DNA from 2 places in the Sporosarcina sp. FSL K6-1540 genome. Region 2 is predicted to be linked to the other one. Evidence: riboswitches for the same ligand, from Rfam matches in the RefSeq annotation. Region 2 holds a riboswitch; the other holds the start of a gene.

Region 1 (7,951 bases), 550 kb from region 2:
GATCATAACCAGTGCCGCCCGATCATATCCCGCGCAAACCGATCATAACCCAGCGCCACCCGATCATATCCCGCGCAAACCGATCATAACCAGTGCCGCCCGATCATATCCCGCGCAAACCGATCATATCCCACACCAACCAATCATATCCCCTAAATCCAAATCACTCAAAAAATGAAAACGGAAATAGTTCAAACTTCTTCCCGTCAGTTTCGCCTACTGTGCGCTGTTCTCGTAGCACTTTATCCGTACATAGCTTTTGTGGCATATCCTTTTCTTTTACATAAACAAGCCGTTGTTTCTCGCATTCATTTACAGCGATACCACCTGTGTCAACGTCAATAATGACGCCATTGACTCCATTCGGAGGGATGAACGGTTCGGGTGGAAGACCGCGATTTACGGTCTCCATGAAGTCGATCCATATTTTTTTCGATGCCGCTTTATCCGTCGTGTCGGTCAGTTGCTTTCCGACATCATATCCGGTCCAAATCCCCGCCGTTAGTGAAGGGGTGTAGCCAATTAAGTATTGATCCGAAATCGTCGTTCCAGATTTTGCTGCATAGGGCCGCGTCTGTTTTGAGCGCATAGATAAACCAGTGGCAGTAGAATAATCGTTGAACACTGGATCGAACATACCAGTCATCAGATGAGTGAGAACAAATGCATCCTGTTCGCTGATGACATGTTTCTTGCTCTTCTTCGGATGTTCATAGACCGTTTTTCCGTCTGCATCTGATATGGATAGAATCGTCGTTGGGACTGTTTCGATACCGCCTGACGCAACTCGGTTATAGGCATTTGTCATGTCAGAAAGTGTGACAAGTGAAGTGCCAAGTGCGGTTGCAGGAGATTCTTCGAATTCACCGTCAACGCCAAGACGTTCAGCCATTTTGCTGAATTTCTTATAACCGATATCTTCAAGCGTTTTCACTGCGTAAATATTATCAGAAATAGCCAGTGCCTGCGCAAGCGAGATAGGGTGGCCAGCAAATTTACCGTTCACATTGTTTGGTTCATACGTTGAACGGCCTTCATCATAAGTGAAAATGGTTTTTTCCGTCGATAAAAATGTCAGTGGACTGAACCCATCTTCGAGTGCAGCTGCATACAAAATAGGTTTCATCGCCGAGCCGGGCTGACGCTTTGCTTGGGTCGCCCGGTTGAACGGACTTTCGGTATAATTTATCCCACCTATGAGCGATGTGATTGCACCCGTTCCTGTTTCTATCGACATGAACCCAACTTGTAAACCGCTATCCGGCATCCATTTAGCGATCGTTTCTTCGGCGGCTTGTTGGTGAAGTGGATCCAGCGTTGTCCGGATTGTCCAACCACCTTCAGCCGGATAGCGTCCTTTCGCCACAAGTACTTTTTCAGCCTCGCGCCAAACTTCATCCAGAAAATAAGGGGCAACGCGCTTAGAGTCAGCCCATTCGCGGTTTTTTAACGTAATTTGTTCGTTCGTCGCCCGTTCTTCTTGGCGCGCAGTAATGTACCCTTGCGCCTCCATAAGTGACAATACCAGCAATGTTCGTTCCCTCGATTTCTCGGGATTTTCAATAGGCGAATAAACCGAAGGACCTTTCGCGATGGCAGTAATAACGGCGGATTCCTCTAACGTCAGATCTTTTGCTGACTTTCCGAAATAAAACTTACTTGCCGCCTCGACACCATACATGCCATGTCCGAAGTAAACAGTATTCAAATAACCTTCTAAGATGACATCTTTTTCGTAAAATATTTCCATTCGGTAAGCATAAAGTGCTTCAGTGATTTTCCGTTTCCATGTCTTTTCAAACGTCAAATACAAGTTTTTCGCATATTGCATGGTAATTGTGCTGGCTCCTTCGACTTTGCGCCCGGATTTCGCATCTTTCAAAAGAGCGCCTGCAATCCGTCTATAATCAAAACCGTTGTGGCTATAAAAATTCTTGTCTTCTGTCGCAACGACTGCATCGATTAGAAACGGTGACATGTCATCGAGGTCTACCCAGTACCGTCGTTCTGCGGAAAACCGGTCGCCAATTTGCTTGCCATCTTTATCAAGAAAGACAGAAGCTTTTGGCACGCTTAAAGAAGGTGCGCCTGTAATTTGAGCATAGAGCCTGAGCGATAGGAAGATGGTCAGCACCGCCATTATCATCGTGACGGATAGCAGCAACAGCCTTCGTAATGCCGAGCGTCTTTTTTTCTGTTTCACATATACTGTCCGTTGCATACGATCCCGTCCCGTCCATATCTTTGCATCTAGTATGGGACGCATGGAAACAGATTAAACGGAACATGCGTAAAAACATGCATTGCTCGGATAGATTGAAATGTAGACCGTAAAAAGGATATAATAAGAAGATGTTTTCATGAAAAGGACAGTGAGTATATGGAATCGCGGGAAAAAGGGCGATATGTAACGATTAAGCTCCATTCGTCAATTCGCCATCCAGGCCAAGACGAGGAGAAGCATGAATTGAATGCAAAAGGTTTGCTGATTGAAAAAGCAGGTAAATCTTATTTGAAATATGAAGAACAACAAAGTGGAAAGTCGATTCAAACAATTGTTAAATTGGATTCTACAGACGCACTTATTATGCGTCGCGGTGCAGTTACGATGCGATTGCCATTTGTTGCAGCTGGTGAACGTCCAGGAACGTACGGCAGTGGACCGGCGACGTTTGACTTAGTTGTCAAAACGGACAAGCTCGATTTCAAGGAGCAAGAAGACAATTCCGGAGGACGCTTCAATGTGCATTACGATTTGCATGCAGAAGGATCGCTTCTTGGAACATACGAACTGACTATTACATACACGGAGGGAACAATATGAACGCGGTAGAACAGATTCAACAAGAGGTAAAAGTGGCACTTCGTCAAGCTGTAATTGATGCGGGTTTGGCAGAAGAAACGGCAATACCGGACATTATGCTTGAAACGCCTAATAACAAAGACAACGGCGATTATGCAACGAACATTGCTATGCAACTGACAAAGTTAGCGAAAAAGCCGCCGCGTGCAATTGCGGAAGCGATACTTGAAAAACTAAATACGGATGGCACTTCGATCGAATCGATTGAAATTGCAGGTCCTGGTTTCATCAATATAAAATTAAAAACGGATTACTTAGGCGGCATCGTCAAGACCGTTCTTGAACAAGGCGAGAACTACGGCCGTTCAAACTTTGGCAATAAACAAAAAGTCCAAGTTGAATTTGTTTCTGCTAATCCGACAGGTGACCTTCACCTTGGACATGCACGCGGAGCTTCTCTTGGTGATTCTCTATCCAACGTTCTCGATTTCGCTGGCTACGATGTGGCACGTGAATACTACATTAACGATGCAGGAAATCAAGTGCACAACCTTGCCAATTCTGTTGAAGCACGTTATTTCCAAGCACTCGGCTTGGATAAAGAAATGCCTGAAGACGGCTACCAAGGACCGGACATTATTAATATCGGTAAAATGCTGGCAGCTGAATATGGCGACAAATACGTCAACACGCCAGATGAAGAGCGTTATGCATTCTTCCGCCAATATGGCCTGGAGCATGAATTAGAGAAGCTAAAAACAGACCTTGCGAATTTCCGTGTGTCGTTTGATGTCTGGTTCTCTGAAACTTCATTGTATGAAAACGGCAAAATCGATGTTGCTCTTGATAAATTACGTGCCAATGGCCATGTCTTTGAAGAAGATGGCGCAACATGGTTCCGTTCAACAACTTTCGGTGATGACAAAGATCGTGTGTTAATTAAAAACGACGGTACTTACACGTATTTAACGCCGGATATCGCGTACCATGAGGATAAATTGTTCCGCGGATTCGATAAACTTATCAATATTTGGGGCGCAGATCACCATGGTTATATTCCACGGATGAAAGCGGCAATCGAAGCGCTTGGTTACGGCAATGACACGCTCGAAGTCAGTGTCGTACAAATGGTTCAGTTATATAAAGACGGTGAAAAGTTCAAGATGAGTAAACGTACGGGGAAAGCTGTAACCTTGCGTGAGCTAGTTGAGGAAGTTGGTCTGGACGCAGTCCGTTACTTCTTCGCAATGCGTTCAGGTGACTCGCAGATGGACTTCGACCTAGATCTAGCGATTTCTCAGTCGAATGAAAACCCTGTGTACTACGCACAATATGCGCATGCACGGATTTCATCAATCTTGCGCCAAGCTGATGAAAATGGCATGGCTGTATCTGTGGATAATGTTTCTTTACTGCAAGCTGAAAAAGAGTTGGAATTACTGAAGAAAATCGGTGACTTCCCGCAAGTAATCAGTGATGCAGCGAGAATTCGTTCACCACACCGCGTTGCAACATATATCCAAGAACTAGCGGCTACATTCCATAGCTTCTATAACGCAGAAAAAGTATTAGATCCAGACAACCGCGAATTATCGGAAGCACGTCTGGCACTAATTACAATCACACGCACAACAATTGCAAATGCATTGAAACTTATTGGTGTTTCTGCTCCAGAAAAGATGTAATAAAATTGAACGCCATACTTGAGAGATTGTTATCTCTCAAGTATGGCGTTTTTCACATGCAGATATTCTCTCTATATATGTTGAACAAATGAATACGATGCATGCTCTTTTACAAGGGCTTTTGGAAGGCCGCTGAATAAGTCCAACTACCTGGAATGAATTAGAAATCCTGCTAATATCGCTTCGACGCTTTGTGGATGCCTCCCGCGATAAGCCAGAAAGAAGACCGCTTTCAGTCTTATCGCTCCGGCTACCACGAAGGCGTGCCTTCGCTGGATTGTCTATATAATAGAATGCACATTGCATTGTCGGGGAAAAGACCTGTAGCTCGTAGTATGTCTTTCTTCAATGAAATTAGTATAAAATAGTACTCACATTATAATCTCAGTCCAAACTCATGGCGAGAGGCATCCCCAAAGCGCCAAGCGATCTGTAATCCACACGCCGAACTACAACTCTTCCGATTAATGTACACTCTAGCGCCAAGCGATCTACAATCCACATTCCGAATTAATACTCTCTCATCATCGAGCGACACAACAGATTCAACGGGATTCTTTAATTCAACATATCTAAATCTACAAATCTCCCTCACTATCGACACAATAAAAATTTGTAGTATACTGAAAGTTGTACAAAATACATACCAAACATAAAGGTGCCCCGCATTAAAAACGGGGTTAAAAGGGAAGTCGGTTCAATGCCGGCGCGGTCCCGCCACTGTAAGTGTGAGTTAGTCGCAATGTGTCACTGGAAAAAGTTCCGGGAAGACGCGGCAAGCCTTGAACACGAGCCAGGAGACCTGCCTTTATGGATCACACGTACCCTACGAGGATAGGATTAGTGAAAATCGACGTCACTGTGCGTCCAGATTTTTACTCAGCTTATTCCTCCGTAGCAATTACGGGGGATTTTTATTTGGAACAAACAGGAGGAAAACAACATGAAAAAGATTTGGCAATTAGGATTAACGGCATTTTTGGCAGTATTCTTGCTCGCAGCATGTGGAACAGCTGCTACACCAGATAAGCCGAAAGTAGATGGAACACCGGAAGCGGAAGTGGTCAAAGCTGACTTCCCGCTTACGCTAACGGACTCGGTTGGCAATGAAATTACCCTGGAAACTGCACCGGCAACAATCGTTTCTATGGTGCCAAGCAACACGGAAATATTGTTTGAACTAGGTCTTGCGGATGCGATTGTCGGCGTCAATGACTACGATGATTATCCAGCAGAAGCACTTAAAAAAGAGAAAATCGGCGGCCAGGATTTCAACGTCGAAAAAATCGTTTCCATGAACCCTGAAATTGTTTTTGCACATGAATCAGGACTTGGAAAAGGCAAAGAAGGACTGCAACAAATTCGCGATGCAGGAATCCCAGTCTTTGTTGTGAAAAATGCAGCGAGTTTCGAAGAAACGTACACAACGATTGAAACAATCGGTCAAGCGACTGGTAAAACAGTAGAAGCAGAAAAAATCATTACGGATATGAAAGCAAAAGTAGAAGAAGTATTGGCGAAAATAGCAACAGTCGACAATAAAAAAACAGTTTTCGTTGAAACATCACCTGAGCCAAACATTTACACACCAGGAAAAAATACATTTATGGATCAAATGCTAGAAATGATTGGTGCTGAAAATATTGCTGCTGATCAGGAAGACTGGTTTATGATAGCTCCGGAAGAAATTATTAACCGTAATCCAGATGTAATTATCGTGTTGTATGATATCGAAACGGCAGTTGCAGACGTTTATGCACGCCCAGGTTTCGATACGATTACGGCAATTAAAGAAAAAGCTGTTGTTCAAGTTAAAGAGAATATCACTAGCCGTACAGGCCCCCGTCTTGCTGAAGGGCTTGAAGAAATAGCAAAAGCCATCTACCCTGAGGCTTTCGGTGAGTAAATCCAGCGTTGCCTACATCGTTTCCGCCGCCGCACTTCTTGTGGCGGTGTGGCTCGGTGTGTCAATCGGGTCTGTGAAAATACCGATTAGTACGTTATGGAATGCAGGGGCGGATGCAACAGCTACCAATATTTTGTGGAAGATTCGTATGCCGCGTGTCGTGCTCGCGGGACTTGTCGGCGCTTCGCTCGCGATTTCGGGCGCTGCTTTCCAGGGGTTGCTGAAAAATCCGCTCGCTGATCCATACACCCTCGGAGTGTCATCCGGCGCCTCGGTCGGTGCTGTTATGACGCTCTTTTTTGGTATTTCTATCCCGTTTTTAGGCACTTATACGCTTCCTATATTCAGTATGGTTGGTGCTGCATTAACAATGTTCCTCGTTCTTGGATTTGCACGCCTCGTTGACCGAGCGATGAGAATGGAAACAATTATTTTGACCGGAATCATTTTCGGTTCGTTCCTCGGTTCTGTGCTATCACTTATGATAGCGCTCACAGGGGAAGAGTTGCGCCAAATTATTGGTTGGCTACTCGGCAGTGTTTCGATGCGAGGATGGAATTATATTACGATGATTTTGCCATTCGTCGTCGTAGGTTCATTCATGCTGTGGCTGAATCGCCGCGAATTAAATGCGATGTTATTTGGAGAAGAACGAGCGCATCATTTAGGTGTCAACGTCAAACGCCGTAAGTTTGCCATTTTGATTGGTGGATCCATCCTGACAGGTTCGGCAGTCGCGGTGTCCGGCACAATTGGCTTTGTTGGTCTAGTCGTTCCGCATATGACGCGACTTCTTTGGGGATCTGATCATCGTCATCTGCTGACATTATCGTTCATGAACGGTGCGACGTTGCTCATCATTTGCGACTTAATTGCACGGACAATCATTTCGCCGACAGAACTTCCGGTCGGTGTCATCACAGCGTTTATCGGTGCACCCGTATTTGCATTTATCTTCTATAAACAACGGAGGAAAGGAGGCATGTGAAATGTTAAAAGTCGAAAATATTTCCGGTGGTTATGGCAAAGAATCCATCGTGAAAGCTGTGACATTCACTGTCAATAAAGGCGAAGTACTCGGCATACTTGGACCCAATGGCAGTGGTAAATCCACACTTTTGAAAATTATTTCAGGCATTCTCCCGAAGGAAACGGGTTCCGTCACAATTGACGGGCAAGACGCTTCTACTTATTCACAAAAAGAATTTGCCAAAAAAGTAGCCGTCTTGCCACAACTCCATGCACATGCATTTTCCCACACTGTTCGAGAAACGGTTGAACTCGGTCGCTATCCGCACCAATCAGGACTATTTTCCTCATGGTCAGATGAAGACGAGCGCGCCGTGACCGATGCCATAACCAGTATGTCCATCACACGTTATGCTGAAAACTCGATAGAACTCCTATCCGGCGGTGAACAGCAACGTGTTTTCGTCGCACAGGCACTCGCACAGGAGGCGCCTATTTTATTACTCGATGAGCCAACGAATCACTTGGACATCGCTCACCAACAACAATTACTCGATACGATTCGTCAACAGGCAATTGACAAAGGAC
Region 2 (7,951 bases):
TCTAAAACTTCTTTTCGCCAAAGCCTCCTATTTCCCCTTTTTTATGCAAGTAGCAAGTACCCAAGGTTACTTACTTTTATTATGCAATTCAAATGACTCTTCAAGGTCACCCCATTTTACATTTACTTGTATAACTTCATCTTCGTTTATTTTTGTTCCACCTTCTGAAGCCCCGCTAGCTGTAAATAATAGCTCTTCAGGGGGTCCATCAAATTCTTTCGTCGTTTCCCCGTCACTAGAATTCGTTTTATGAGCGTATTCAAGTTTCCTTATTGAAGACAACTCTTCTAAAGATCCTTTGTATTTCAATAAAAATTGATAGCTATCTTCGTTGGAGTACGTTCTATCGCCGTTATCTTTCTTCCACACTTCCGTTCCCCTATAAACATATTCGGCTTCCCAGTGTTCACTTTCTCCTTTAAATTTATAATCATTGCTAACCCTTTTTGCACAAGCTGTTAAAACCAGTATTACTATTAATAACATGATTATTTTCTTCAAAGTAACTTCCTCCCTCAAAGTTATTGAATTAAACTTTTCCACTTTCATCGTTTAAATCCTTTTAAGATGCCCTCGCTTTCTTTATGCAGGTATACATTTGTTCAACATATAGAGTGCATAAAAGATCGAGTAAGTTTATTTCTTATGTTTTCAACCAATTTACAATTACCCAAATTTTAACACTAAACGTAACTGTTGGTTAGTTTTTAACTTAACCAAATTCACCATTAACAAGAAATGAAAGATGCATCATGTGCCTGTTGTACTTTCATTCAAATCTTGGATCATAGTAAAATAACTTCTCAAACTTTGATTATCCTATTTTTATAACGTATTCCCAAAATAAAAAAGAGTCCCTAAAGCCCAAAAATTGTATTCACATTCCCCTTCTAAATGATAGAGTTGCTATAGGACAGTTCCCTCTGTTAGGGATGATTAGCTTTTTTATAGAGCAAAGAGGCAGGCGATTGATATCCAACAGTTAATTTTATTGCAGCATGTAATCGATTATGTGGAGGACCATATTAAAGAGGACATTAAACCTGAGGAACTAGCTAAACTGGTTGGTTATTCTCCTTATCATTTTTATAGGATTTTTAATAACCATGTTGGTTATACAATTATGGACTATGTTTTAAAAAGAAAACTGCAATACGCGTTATATGAATTAGTAAAAGGCGAAAAAATAATTCAAATTGCATTAGATTATGGATTTGAGACGCATTCTGGCTTTACAAAGGCTTTCAAGAAATATTTTGGCAGTCCACCAAGCTTATATAGGCTCCACTGTCCGCTATCATTGCCTCAAAAAATTGACCTTTTGAGCCTTAGGCAAAAAAAAGTAGGTGGCATTGTTATGCAACCGAAAATTGTTCAGAAACCAGCTTTTACTATTGCCGGTAAAACATTTGAGAGTGGTATCGAAAATGTCTTTTACACAAGAGATGCACCTGCCTTTTGGGACCAAAGAATTTCCCCGGATGAATCAATCGAAAGCACTCTGTACGAAGCATTGTCTCCAAAAAAACATGGAGAATATTGTATCAATCTTAGTAGCGTCGAATTAGAAGATAGATTTACTTATTTATTCGCGGTAAATTATGATCGAGATGTTCAACTACCTGCTGGACTGACAAAACTGCAAATTCCAGATGCTACTTATGCGGTTTTTAGGACTCCACTTGTTGAAGTCGAACAGTTTGTCTCTTCCATCAAGGGAACTTGGCTCTATATTTTAGAAGATTGGCTACCTCAATCTCTTTATGAAGTCGATGAAACATGTTATGACTTTGAATATTACGATGAACACTGTCATGACTGGGATTATGAAAAAATATATATGGAAATTTACCTGCCGATCAAAGAAAGAAATAGAGAGTGATCAATTCACTCTCTAGACTTGTTTAAGACAACTTTATATAAAAGTAATACAGGAGTTAACAAAATTGCACTAACAATGATGGCGATTTTTATCGTAAAGCTCGATGCTACACCCCCAATTACCGGACCACCTCCAATTTGACCAATAGCGTCCACTTGTCCCTTTACCGAAAAGAATGTTGCACGTACAGAGGAATCAGGAATAATTTTATTAAGCCAAATATCCTCTAATGGATACATGACTTGCCTTGTCACTTGAATGATTACATAAAAAATCAGCAAGCTGATCATATACGTTGAGAACGCAAAGCCAATTAATGAAATGACGATGAAGAAGCTGGCCACAAAAAGAACAACATAAATCTGCCTTAGATTTTGGTGGATAGCACTTCGATTCATAAAATGGAGTGCTGCAAAGGAAATAAGCACGAAAATGAACTGAATTCCCCCCATTATCACAACTAACTTCTCATTCGTTAACGAAGATATATTTGAGACCTCCAAAAAATGTGCTATCCATAATCGGTCAAAACCTTCACTATAAAACCCAACAAATAAAGCAATTAGAAATAGCATCCTTATGATGAAGCTCGCTTTGGAATGCGAAATAATATTGCCCACATTCTCCTTCATACTTCCCAGCGTAGATATTCTTCCTTCTTTATCTAACGGTTTGAAGTTTTCTTCTTTCATAAAAATCATTAAATAGACGGCTAATCCAATCATACATAGCCCGCCGATAATGATTGGTAGGTTAATCATAAAATAGCCCATTAAAATACTGAGCGGAATAGCTATAATTTGGCCAAGATTACCGGCCTTTGCCCCTTTTATAAATGCCAGTGAAGCACGTTCCTCCCCTATTTCATCTGCAATCCAGGCTTGCTGAGAGCCGCTAGTAAAGGTATAGCCAATCCCCCATGCAATTTGAGCCACTAGCACTGTTACAAAATAGGGAAATACCCCTTCAATTAAAAAACCGATTCCTATTAATATATACCCAATTATTAAAGATAACTTCCGACTTTTCAAATCCGAAACAACCCCAGTTGGAATCTCAAAAAGAAAAACGGAAAGCTCCAAAACGGTCCCAATTAACACAAGTTGAAGCGGATCAAGCTTTACAGTTTGCACATGGTACAACAAGTTCACCGTAAATATAAATGTGAAAAATAATTGTGATAAGAAGCATGTAGAAATGTAAACTCGATATGGATCTGTTGTTTTTATTTTATTCATTTTCTATCCCCCCAGCTTGATTATAGTAAGAGGGATAGACATTTTCTTGTCCAAATTTGCGGTAATGGGCCATTAATGAACCCCTTGTTTAGCAATCGTGTTAAGTCAGACAATATGTATGTTATAGTAAAAGCACAACTGAATAACGTGTAGAAATTAGGTGCTTTTTTACGTTTGTATAAAAGCTTAAAAGGGAAGTTCGGTGAAAAACCGACGCTGTCCCGCAACTGTAAATGGGAGTACTCTTTTCAAATCCACTGTTCGTTACGAATGGGAAGGGAAAAGAAAGCGATGATCATGAGCCAGGAGACCTGCCTATTTCAGTACACACCAATTCCCTACGCGGATAGGAGGTGTTAAGTGCGGCTATGATCGAGCAATTTCTTGTAAAAGCCGCCGTACGAAAGAACGTAATACAAAAGAAACATAAGAGGACTCAATACCTCTTATTTCACTGTGCAGTCAATAGTGTACTTCTGTTTACGAACCATTCGTTACGGCAACAAGCGACCATACAAATTTACGCATACTAGCATCTTCCTTACGTTTAACTAGGAAGATGCTTTTTTATTTCCATAAAAGAAAGGGATTTTAGCCAATGAAACTTGGAACAAAAGAATATTATCTGGACGCATTCAAACATGTCTTAATGACAAACCTCATCATAAGCGAATCACAATCACTGTCTTCAACCTATTCTTATTACGAAGAACAGATTGGAAAAACAACAACTATAAACGAAGAGGAAAAAAACCTTTATTCACGTAACCTCCAAAAAGCATTCGATGAAATCAAACACGAAGTAATCGGTTCACCAGAAGATTAAGCTGAAAAAACAACCAGTAAATAACTGAATCCAACACTATATATGTTGAACAAATGAATACGGCGTTTACACTACAAGGGCTTTTGGGAGGCCACTGAAAAAGCCCTAATAATTAGAGCAAATTAGAATTCCCGCCAATACCGCTTCGACGCTTTGTGGATGCCTCCCGCGATAAGCCAGAAAGGAGACCGCTTTCAGTCTTATCGCTCCGGCTACCACGAAGACGCGCCTGCGCTGGGTGGTCTATGTGAGATAACGCATTTCATTATCTGGGATGAAATCTGCAACCTGGATTGTGGATTTCTTGACTATAATTATATATGTTGAATCCGGTATATATACTGAGCGAAGGCGCCTTAACAGGGGTCGCCAACCGAACAACGAAGAGTTCGGTTTGTATAATTTCTGCGTTCTTTGCAGAAATTATACAGTTAATGCCAAGAGGTTATTCCAGATAGGTTAAAGAATACCTCATCTGGCTTATGGCGGGAGGCATCTCCTAGCGCCGTAGCGGTTCAATGGAATTCTTTATTTCAATTTATATAATATCAACTAGTAATCACCTTACAATCTCGCCATATACATCTCAAAATTACATTTCTCTCGAAAATATACAACCTAGCGAAGGCGCGGCAAAGGGGTCGCCGAAGCCGTAAGACTGGATGCGAAGCGCTAATCCAGGCTTACGGTGAAAGGCATCCCCAAAGCGCCAAGCGATCTACAATCCACAACCCGAATAACAGCTCTCTCATTATTGAGCACCACAACTGATTCAATAGGATTCTTTAATTCAACATATATAGCCGCTTCTTGTACAATTACTTTGAATTGCTTTGAATTGAACGACCTCTATATGATTACCGAGATGTCTTGATGTGTAGGGATGCGACAGGCAACTATTCGCAACAGGATTAACTAGGAGCAATGAAAAGTTCGCCGAAAGCGGACTGAAAATGATCCGGTGAAAAAGGCATCAAAAAAAGCGTGGCAGTCATAATAGACTTTCCACGCTTTTAATGTACTTACAGTTCCTGATAATTTCTCTGATGCGTACCACCGTCTTTTACATCCGCATGATACAACGCTTTCAAAGCAAAACTCTTCTCTAAGTCAAGCTCTGCCATTATCTGTTTCAGACGTTTTGACAGCTCTTTATCATTCTTTACAAGCTGTTCCATTTTCGTTCTTGAATATTTCAAAATCTGATTCCTCCTTCACATTCAGTTTGTCTTTACAGTATAACACCTATTTAAGGTCATTCGCCCAATTCAGATTTGCTATACTACTGGTAGTAGCAAGAATCGGACAGGAGTGACATCATGTATAAAACAATTGGCATACTTGCACATGTAGATGCAGGAAAAACAACTTTTTCTGAACAACTGCTTTATCATACAAAAAGCATTAAACAAAGAGGGCGCGTGGACCATAAAGACGCTTTCCTCGATAGCCATACAATCGAGAAAGAAAGAGGTATTACGGTTTTTGCAGACCAGGCATCCATTTCCTATAACGGATCTACCTACTACATTATCGACACACCTGGACACGTCGATTTTTCTCCTGAAATGGAACGCGCTATTCAAGTAATGGATTATGCCATTATTATCATTAGCGCAAGCGATGGCGTGGAAGGTCATACGGAAACCGTGTGGCAACTGCTCCGCAAACATCAGGTACCCACATTCTTTTTCATCAATAAAACGGACCGTGAAGGAACCGACATTGCAAGTGTACTCCATGAAATTCGCACCAATCTATCGGAAGACATCTGTGACCTTACATCCTCTTTCAATGAAGGAATTATGGAAGATGAACTCATTGAATTTATCGCAGAACGTGATGAAGCACTTCTTGAGACCTATTTGGAATCAGGTTACGACAACGATTTGTGGCTTGCAACATTAAAGAAAATGATTAGCGACAATAAAATCTTCGCCCTCTCCAGCGGTTCTGCACTCAAGGACATTGGTGTCATGGCGTTTTTCGAGAAGCTCGATTTATTGACAACAACTTCTTACGATGATGATAGTGATTTCGCTGCACAGGTCTATAAAATCCGCCATGATGACAGTGGTAACAGGGTCACTTTCCTTAAATCACTAAGCGGTACGCTAAGCGTCAGGGATGGAGTGAATTATGGAGATTACACGGAGAAAGTGACACAGATACGCGTTTATAACGGTAATAAGTTCAAAGCAATCGATCATGTTCATGCCGGTGAACTGTTCGCCGTTACTGGATTAACGCAAGCGGCCATTGGTGATGGCGTTGGAGCACTAGAAGAAAAAGCGACCTTTGACATGATGCCTACCCTTAAGTCAAAAGTTATTTTCGACGCTGCCATCCATGTGAAAGAAGTACTTCGATGTTTTAACCTACTCGATGCGGAGGATCCTTCTTTGCGCGTCTTCTGGGATGAACATTTTCAAGAAATTCATGTTCACGTTATGGGCGTCATCCAGCTCGAAGTACTCCAACAAATTGTTAACGAGCGTTTTTCGATTCAAGTCTCCTTCGGTGAACCTAAAATCCTGTATAAGGAAACCATTGAAACATCCGTAACGGGTTATGGTCATTTTGAACCTTTAAGGCATTACGCGGAAGTACATCTTTTAATTGAACCAACCGAAAGGAATAGTGGCATACAGTTCGACAACGTCTGCCATGCAAACGATTTACTTATTGGTCACCAAAACGTAGTACGCAGCCATTTATTCGAACGAGAGCATCATGGTTTATTAACCGGCTCAGCTCTCACAGATGTCAAAGTAACGTTACTGACAGGACGAAGTCATAACGAGTACACATCTGGAGGTGACTTTAGAGAGGCTACTTTCCGGGCTCTGCGACAAGGTTTAGAACAAGTACCCAATACGTTGCTCGAACCCTACTACGATTTCAAAATAAAAGTGGACTTGGATAATATGGGAAGAGTGCTGTCAGACATTCAACAAGCACATGGCAGCTTTGACGCACCAGAAACAATTGGCGAAAAAGTTATTGTAAAAGGGCGTGTGCCAGTTGCTACTTTTATGAATTACAGCACCGTCTTTGCTTCATTCACCCACGGTAAAGGAACGCTTAGCCTGTTATTCGGGGGCTATGACCGCTGTCATAACCAGGAACAAGTCATTGAAGAAATCGGTTATAACAAAGAAGCGGATCCCGAATACTCATCCACTTCCATTTTCTTGACCAAAGGAAAAGGCTATTCCGTCCCGTGGGATGAAGCCGAGAAGGCAATGCATTGTTTATAAATAAAACCCATTGTCATGTCTGTTGATTAACCAAAGTAACCAGTGAGTAACGTGACCACCTACTGGGCGCTATGTGTATAGTTGACTTTGGACTGCTTTGGATAGAGTGACTTCTATACGATTACCGGGACGTCTAGATATGTAGGAATGCGACACGCAACTATTCGCAACAGGATTACTGAAAAAAGTGTGGCTAGAAGTGACGGAGTCACTTCTAGCCACACTTGCCTCACGGTAAATGTGTCGTGATTAATTCGCCGAAAGCGAACCGGAAATGATCCAGTGAAAAAGGATTATTTTAAGCCCTGCTCACCAGTATTTTATTCGAATAAATGGTTAATCAACAGACGTGACCCATTGTTGTTTTATTCATGCAGCATAGACCGCCTGTACTTTTAGACTATTTTAAATAAATTGCGATTGACTTTAATTTCAAATGAATATACGATTACTACTATTATTAATTCTATGAAAAACTTCTTAGAAGAGCGGCCAGCTAGTAAAACTTATTTCAAAGATTCAAGTGTTTTTTATTAAAAGAAAACCAATTTCCTTATGAAGGGTATGAATCGATTTGACTTTAACTAGAAACAACGACTTACTATTACAAAACATCACACCTGATGAATCATTTCCGGTTTCATTCAAAGAATTGGAAGCGGCTGCTAAAGAAAAGATGCCCGCTGGTGCATTCGGCTATATCCAATCTGGGGCGGGTGGTGAAGAGACGTTGCGAAAAAACGTC

Evidence for each region. Region 2 has a riboswitch for cobalamin ahead of MKY15_RS07740 (hypothetical protein). Riboswitches for the same ligand answer to the same signal wherever they lie in the genome.
Region 1: linked by a shared signal. The riboswitch ahead of MKY15_RS05105 (ABC transporter substrate-binding protein) and the one ahead of MKY15_RS07740 (hypothetical protein) in region 2 are both predicted to bind cobalamin.

The regions. Positions count from the first base shown of each region.
Region 1 covers NZ_CP152018.1:1,157,155-1,165,105, reverse strand. The annotation lists gene MKY15_RS05120 (PBP1A family penicillin-binding protein) at 164-2,221, opposite strand; gene MKY15_RS05115 (DUF1934 domain-containing protein) at 2,381-2,824, shown strand; gene argS (arginine--tRNA ligase) at 2,821-4,488, shown strand; cobalamin riboswitch at 5,128-5,313, shown strand; gene MKY15_RS05105 (ABC transporter substrate-binding protein) at 5,432-6,394, shown strand; gene MKY15_RS05100 (iron ABC transporter permease) at 6,387-7,382, shown strand; gene MKY15_RS05095 (adenosylcobinamide amidohydrolase) at 7,384-7,951, shown strand, end outside.
Region 2 covers NZ_CP152018.1:1,704,161-1,712,111, reverse strand. The annotation lists gene MKY15_RS07755 (hypothetical protein) at 67-501, opposite strand; gene MKY15_RS07750 (AraC family transcriptional regulator) at 992-1,882, shown strand; gene MKY15_RS07745 (MFS transporter) at 1,888-3,120, opposite strand; cobalamin riboswitch at 3,262-3,454, shown strand; gene MKY15_RS07740 (hypothetical protein) at 3,719-3,946, shown strand; gene MKY15_RS07735 (hypothetical protein) at 4,969-5,145, opposite strand; gene MKY15_RS07730 (TetM/TetW/TetO/TetS family tetracycline resistance ribosomal protection protein) at 5,266-7,206, shown strand; gene MKY15_RS07725 (alpha-hydroxy-acid oxidizing protein) at 7,781-7,951, shown strand, end outside.